Regions from separate parts of the Streptomyces sp. GQ60 genome, predicted to be linked through region 2. Evidence: riboswitches for the same ligand, from Rfam matches in the RefSeq annotation. Region 2 holds a riboswitch; the other holds the start of a gene.

Region 1 (3,385 bases), 260 kb from region 2:
CGCCGGGCCGTCCTCGTAGGCGTAGCCCGCGCCGGACAGTTCCACCACCGGGTTCATCGACGGGTTCAGCGACGGATTCAGCGACGGGTTCACGAGGAGAGCCCCTTCAGGGTGAGGGTCAGGGTGATCAGGGCCGCCAGCAGCCCGGCGGTGGCCGTCAGGAAGCGCCACGACAGGGCCGCCTCCGGTACGAGGACCCGCAGCGCCCCGTCGTAGCCGCGTCCGGCCAGCCCCGCCTGGAGCTTGGCCGCGCGGTCGAAGGCCCGTACGAAGGAGGTGGCGGCGAGCCCGGCCAGGGAACGCCACACCGCCGCCCGGCCGGTGTGCCCGAGCCGGGCCGCCTGGGCCCGGCGGACCTGGGCCATGGAGTCGAGCAGCAGGAAGCCGATCCGGTACATGACCAGGGCCACGTCCACCACCGGGGCCGGCACCCCGGCCCGCACCAGCCGGGGCAGCACGTCGGAGACCGGGGTGGTGAAGGCGAACAGCAGCAGTCCGAGCGAGGCCGCCGAGGTGCGCAGCAGCAGTTCGGCGGCGAGCCGGGGGCCGTCGGGGGCCAGGGACACCGGCCCGGCCGGGCCGCCGACCGCGAACAGCAGCGGCACCGCCCCCGTGAAGCAGAAGCCGAGCGGGATCCGGAAGGCCCGCCAGAGCTGCCGGCCGGCCACCCCCGCCGGACCGAGCAGTACGGCGAGGGTGGCGGCGGCCACCAGCGGCCCGCCCGGCCAGGGCGGCAGGCACACGGCGGTGACCGTCAGCCCGATCCCGAGCAGGGCCTTCTCCAGCGGGTGCCGGCCGCGCCAGCGACTGCTGTGCGCGGCCACGTCGATCGGCAGCACCCGCCTACGCCTCCGGGGCGGCGGCGGCAGCGGCGGCCGCCCCCTGGCGGCGGCCCTTGCGGACGCCGAAGTAGTACGCGAGCACGCCCGCGCCCAGGGCCGCCTGCAAGGCGAACAGTGCGGACTCGATCTCGGCTGAGGGGGGTTCGTAGAGGGGGGAGAACCAGGGCTCGTAATCCGGCTTCAGCTCGGTGATCGCCGCTTCCGCCTGCGCGTCGGCGCCGGTGAAGGGCTCCTCCTTGCCCTCGCCCAGCCCCAGGGCGATCGGCAGGACGGCCAGCGCCGCGACCAGGAGCAGCAGCAGGGTGTTGATCTTCGCGCTCTTGGACATCCCGCTCATCGGGCCGCCGCCTTCTCTTCGGTACGGCCGGGGGTCAGCTTCGCGACGCCCAGCCGGATCAGGTCCGACTTGCTCGACGCCATCAGCAGCCGCATCACCAGGACGGTCAGCAGCCCCTCGCTCACGGCCAGCGGTATCTGGGTGACCGCGAAGATCCCCCCGAACTTCGCGAGCGCGCCCGCGAATCCGGAGGCCGGGTCCGGGAAGGCCATGGCGAGCTGCAGGCTGGTGAGCAGTAGGTGACCAGGTCGGCGAAGAAGGCGCCGAAGAACACGGTCACCATCAGCGGGAGTTCGAACTTCCGCAGCAGGCGGTAGACGGCGTAGCCCGCCCACGGGCCGGCGACGGCCATCGAGAAGACGTTGGCGCCGAGGGTGGTGAGCCCGCCGTGGGCCAGCAGCAGGGCCTGGAACAGCAGGGTGATCGTGCCGAGCACCGCCATGATCGGCGGCCGGAACAGGATCGCCCCGAGCCCGGTGCCCGTGGGGTGTGAGCAACTGCCCGTCACCGACGGAATCTTCAGGGCGGACAGGACGAAGGTGAAGGCTCCGGCCGCACCGAGCAGCAGCGTGCTCTCGGGGTTGGCCTTCACTTCGCGGGTGAGCGAGCGGACGCCGTGGACGACGAAGGGGGCGGACGCGGCGCCCCAGGCGACCGCGTGCAAAGGGGGCAGGAACCCCTCGGCTATATGCATGGGTAGGGAGACCTCTCCAGCACCTCGTGGATGGACAACGCGCCCCGGCCGGTCTCCTGGCTCACGGGTTGACGTCCATGCTCCGCCTTCCCGGGCAGCGCGGAACCTCCCGCGCAGCCCAGTGGCTTTCCCGCAGGAGTGGAGCCGGACTTCCCGATCACAGTGGCGAGGGCCGCACCGGTTTCCCACCGGTTTCCCGAACACCAAGGCCCGCTGACCCTAGTCGGCCGCGCGGACCGGTAACAACCCGCCCCGATCGCGCCGCACGTCGACCGGATTCCGCTTGGGCGTCACTCCCTGTGTCCGTGACGCTGCGATCAGCCTCAATGACCCCGACCGAGAGGGGAGTTCCGCGCCTCCGTGACCGCGGGGAGCAGCTGCCCCGCGCCGCCGCGCTGTTCCGGCCGTGCTGTCTCACCGGTGCGATCCGGACGCGGAGGCCGGACGCGGAGGCCGGCGGCGGGCCCGCTCGCCCGGACGGCCGATCGGGAGCCCGGACGGGCGCGGCCCGGTGGCGGTCCCACCGGGCCCCGGCGAGGCTGGGCGCGTGGCTACCGACACCGCGCACGCCTTCGATTACTCCGACCTCACCGCCGTGTACGTCAACTGCACGCTCAAGCGATCGCCCGAGCCCAGCAACACCGAGGGCCTGATCGACAAGAGCCGCGCGGTGATGGAGGCCGCCGGGGTCCGGACCTCGCTCATCCGGGCCGTCGACCACGACATCGCCACCGGTGTCTGGCCCGATATGACCGACCACGGCTGGGAGAGCGATCAGTGGCCGGTGCTCTACAGCCAGATCATGGACGCCGACATCCTCGTGCTGTGCGGCCCGATCTGGCTCGGGGACAACAGCTCGGTGATGAAGCAGGTCGTCGAGCGGCTCTACGCCTGCTCCTCGATCCTGAACGAGCGGGGCCAGTACGCCTATTACGGGCGCGTGGGCGGGGCGCTGATCACCGGCAACGAGGACGGCGTCAAGCACTGCGCCATGAACGTCCTCTACAGCCTCCAGCACCTCGGCTACGCGATCCCCCCGCAGGCCGACGCCGGATGGATCGGCGAAGCCGGACCGGGGCCGTCGTACCTGGACCCCGGATCCGGCGGACCCGAGAACGATTTCACCAACCGGAACACGGCCTTCATGAGCTGGAACCTCATGCACCTGGCGGCCCTGCTCAAGCGGTCCGGCGGGATGCCGGCGCACGGCAACCAGCGCTCCCTGTGGGACGCGGGCTGCCGCTTCGACTTCCCGAACCCCGAGCACCGGTAGGCCCCGGTCCCGCCGGGGTGCTCAGCAGACGTTCGGGTGCGCGATGTCCAGGACGAAGCGCTCCGGGGAGTGCAGCGCGAACGAGGTGTAGGCGGGCTTGGTGTCGAAGGCGGCGCCGAAGGTGACGTACCCCTCGTAGTCGCCGGTCAGGGCGAGGCCCTTCAGCTTGGGCAGGTAGATCTTGAGGAGCTTGGGCCCGAGGTAGACGTTGTTGCCCGCGTCGTCGTGTCCGGCGGCGG
Region 2 (3,385 bases):
CGCCATCTCCCCCGAGGCCCTCACACAGGCCGCGAAGGACGTGGAGGAGAGCAGCCTGCTGTCCCGTACGGGCGGCGCGCCGACCTTCGCACTCGGAATGGCGGAGATCTTCTCGGCCGTCATCGGCGGCACCGCGATGAAGGCGTTCTGGTACCACTTCGCGATCATGTTCGAGGCCCTGTTCATCCTCACGACCGTGGACGCGGGCACCCGGGTCGGCCGCTTCATGCTCCAGGACACCCTCGGCAACGTGCACAAGTCCTTCAAGGACGTCAGCTGGAAGCCGGGCGTCTGGTTCGCCAGCGCGGTGGTCGTCGGCGGCTGGGGCTACTTCCTCTGGGTCGGCGTCAAGGACCCGCTGGGCGGCATCAACCAGCTCTTCCCGCTGTTCGGCATCGCGAACCAGCTCCTCGCGGCGGTCGCCCTGGCCGTCTGCACCACCCTGCTGATCAAGTCCGGCCGGCTCAAGTGGGCCTGGGTGACGGGCGTTCCGCTGGCCTGGGACCTGGCCGTCACGCTCACCGCCAGCTACCAGAAGATCTTCTCGGACAACCCGAAGATCGGCTTCTTCGCCCAGCGGGACGTCTACCAGGACGGCATCGACGCGGGCAAGGTCCTCAAGCCCGCGAAGAACATGGACGAGATGCACACCGTGGTCACCAACGCCACGGTGGACGGCGTCCTGTCGGTGTTCTTCGCCCTGCTGATCATCATCGTGCTCGTGGACGCGGCCCGCACCTGCCTCAAGGCCATCCGCAAGCCCGAGTCGGTCACCATGGTCGAGTTCCCGTGGACCGAGTCCAAGCTCGTCGCCCCGGCCGGGCTCATCCCGACCGCCGAGGAGCGCGCGGAGCTCGCCGCCGCCGGCCTCGACTCGGGCGGAGGCCGCGTCAAGGAACCGGTCGCGTGACGCGCCTGCGCCACGTGCTGGGCCGCGCCCGGTACTTCGTACGGGAGTTCTCGGGCGAGGCGGCCTACGACCGCTACGTCGCCCACGCCCGTACGCACGACCCGGACGCGCAGGTCCAGTCCCGCCGGGAGTTCGAGCGGGCCCGTACCGACGCCCGCGAGGGCGATCCGCGCGAAGGGTTCCGCTGCTGCTGAACCGGTGGGCCAGGAAGGGCCGCCCCGTCTCCGCCGTCCCGGCGGGAACGCGGCGGCCCTTTTCCGCGCCCCGGCCGTCCTGGCGCACACTCGGGCCATGGACATCACCATCAGGACGGCGGCGGCCGCCGAATACGAAGAGCTCGGCGAGATCACCGCACGGGCCTACCTCGACGACGGGCTGCTGGACTTCGCCGAGGACGACCCCTACCTGAGCCGGCTGCGCGATGTCGCCGGCCGGGCCCCCGACGGCGAGGTGCTCGTCGCGGAGTACGAGGGCACGCTGCTCGGCGGCGTGACCTTCGCCCCTCCCGGCAGCCCGCTGTGCGACATCGCGGGCGCCGGCGAGGCGGAGTTCCGGATGCTGGCCGTCTCCGCGGCGGCGCGCGGACGCGGCGCCGGGGAGGCCCTCGTACGGGCCTGCGTGAGCCGCGCCCGGGAGCTGGAGGGCGTGAGCCACCTGGTGCTGTCGACCACGGAGAAGATGCTCGGGGCGCACCGGATCTACGACCGGCTGGGCTTCGTACGGACTCCGGAGCGGGACTGGTACCCGGTTCCGGGCCTCCCCCTGCTCACCTACCGCCTGGAGCTCTAGCGGTGCACCGCCCCCGAGGAGCGACACAACATGTGGGGGCTACCGCAAGCACCGGCCCCCACATGTATGCTCATGCTCGCTGTCGCCGCAGGGGAATCCGGCGAGAATCCGGAACTGTCCCGCAACGGTATGAAATGCACCGACCTGTTCGGTGCATCCGCAAGTCCGAGGACCTGTCGACAGTGCGCCCGGCTCGACCGAACCGGGTGCAGACACGTCCGGGCCTCGCGGTTGGGCCGGTGGACGCCACGTGGCGCACGCGCACTGCCCTGCCAGGCACGCGCTCCCCCACGTGCGCCCCCTCGCGCCCCGCACCAACGGTGTTCCCGGAGCCGAGCGAGGGAGAGCTCCCCCCGTGACCATCGCGCCTTCCGCACCGCGCGCCGAGTCCGACCCGTCCGCCCATGAGGGTCCGGGGGCCGCGCTCCTGCGCACGCTCACCGAGCTGACCGCCGACCTGCCCGACACGGACCCCGGCCGGGTCGCCGCCGCCGCACTGCGCGGCCGCAGCGCCGCCGCCGACGAGGCGGAGCTCCGTACGCTCGCCACCGAGGCGGCCGCCGGACTGATCTCCGAGGACCCGGCGTACTCCCGCCTCGCCGCCCGCCTGCTGACGCTGGCCGTGCGCGAAGAGGCCGCCGGCCAGGGAGCCACCTCCTTCTCCGGATCCGTCGAGGCCGGCCACCGCGAGGGCCTGATCGCCGACCGCACCGCCGGCTTCGTACGCCTGCACGCGAACCGGCTCGACGCGCTGGTCGAGCACGCGCTCGCCGAGGGCGCCGACGACCGCATGGGCTTCTTCGGCCTGCGCACCCTGCACAGCCGCTACCTGCTGCGCCACCCGATCACCCGACAGGTCATCGAGACCCCGCAGTTCTTCATGCTGCGCGTGGCCTGCGGCCTCGCCGAGGGCGACGGCGTCCAGGCCGTCGAGGAAGTGGCCTCGCTGTACCGGCTGATGAGCCGCCTCGACTACCTGCCCTCCTCCCCCACCCTCTTCAACTCCGGCACCCGGCACCCGCAGATGTCCTCCTGCTACCTGCTGGACTCCCCGCTGGACGAGCTCGACTCGATCTACGACCGCTACCACCAGGTCGCGCGCCTCTCCAAGCACGCCGGCGGCATCGGCCTCTCGTACTCCCGCATCCGCGCCCGCGGTTCCCTGATCCGCGGGACGAACGGCCACTCCAACGGCATCGTCCCGTTCCTGAAGACCCTCGACGCCTCCGTCGCCGCCGTGAACCAGGGCGGCCGCCGCAAGGGCGCCGCCGCCGTCTACCTGGAGACCTGGCACGCGGACATCGAGGAGTTCCTGGAGCTCCGCGACAACACCGGCGAGGACCAGCGCCGCACCCACAACCTGAACCTGGCGCACTGGGTGCCGGACGAGTTCATGCGCCGCGTGAACGCCGACGCCGACTGGTCGCTGTTCTCCCCGGCCGACGTCCCCGAGCTGGTCGACCTGTGGGGCGACGCGTTCGACGCCGCCTACCGCGAGGCCGAGGCGGCCGGCCTGGCCCGCAAGTCCATGCCCGCCCGCGACCTCTACGGCCGGATGATGCGCACCCTCGCGCAGACCGGCCAGGGCTGGATGACCTTCAAGGACGCCTCCAACCGCACGGCGAACCAGACCGCCGAGCCGGGCACCGTCGTCCACTCCTCGAACCTCTGCACCGAGATCATCGA

What was found. A riboswitch is a leader RNA that binds a small molecule or an ion and turns the genes downstream of it on or off. The one in region 2 is predicted to bind cobalamin.
Region 1: linked by a shared signal. The riboswitch ahead of AC6CKD_RS04745 (energy-coupling factor ABC transporter permease) and the one ahead of AC6CKD_RS03615 (ribonucleoside-diphosphate reductase subunit alpha) in region 2 are both predicted to bind cobalamin.

Annotation. Positions count from the first base shown of each region.
Region 1 covers NZ_JCAXEG010000001.1:1,034,269-1,037,653, forward strand. Annotated here, with positions in the region: gene AC6CKD_RS04730 (energy-coupling factor ABC transporter ATP-binding protein) at 1-57, opposite strand, end outside; gene cbiQ (cobalt ECF transporter T component CbiQ) at 90-839, opposite strand; gene AC6CKD_RS04740 (energy-coupling factor ABC transporter substrate-binding protein) at 844-1,179, opposite strand; partial or broken gene AC6CKD_RS04745 (energy-coupling factor ABC transporter permease) at 1,176-1,873, opposite strand; cobalamin riboswitch at 1,903-2,096, opposite strand; gene AC6CKD_RS04750 (flavodoxin family protein) at 2,421-3,146, shown strand; gene AC6CKD_RS04755 (AMIN-like domain-containing (lipo)protein) at 3,168-3,385, opposite strand, start outside.
Region 2 covers NZ_JCAXEG010000001.1:774,091-777,475, reverse strand. Annotated here, with positions in the region: gene AC6CKD_RS03630 (carbon starvation CstA family protein) at 1-910, shown strand, start outside; gene AC6CKD_RS03625 (YbdD/YjiX family protein) at 907-1,104, shown strand; gene AC6CKD_RS03620 (GNAT family N-acetyltransferase) at 1,202-1,699, shown strand; cobalamin riboswitch at 1,766-1,894, shown strand; gene AC6CKD_RS03615 (ribonucleoside-diphosphate reductase subunit alpha) at 2,055-3,385, shown strand, end outside.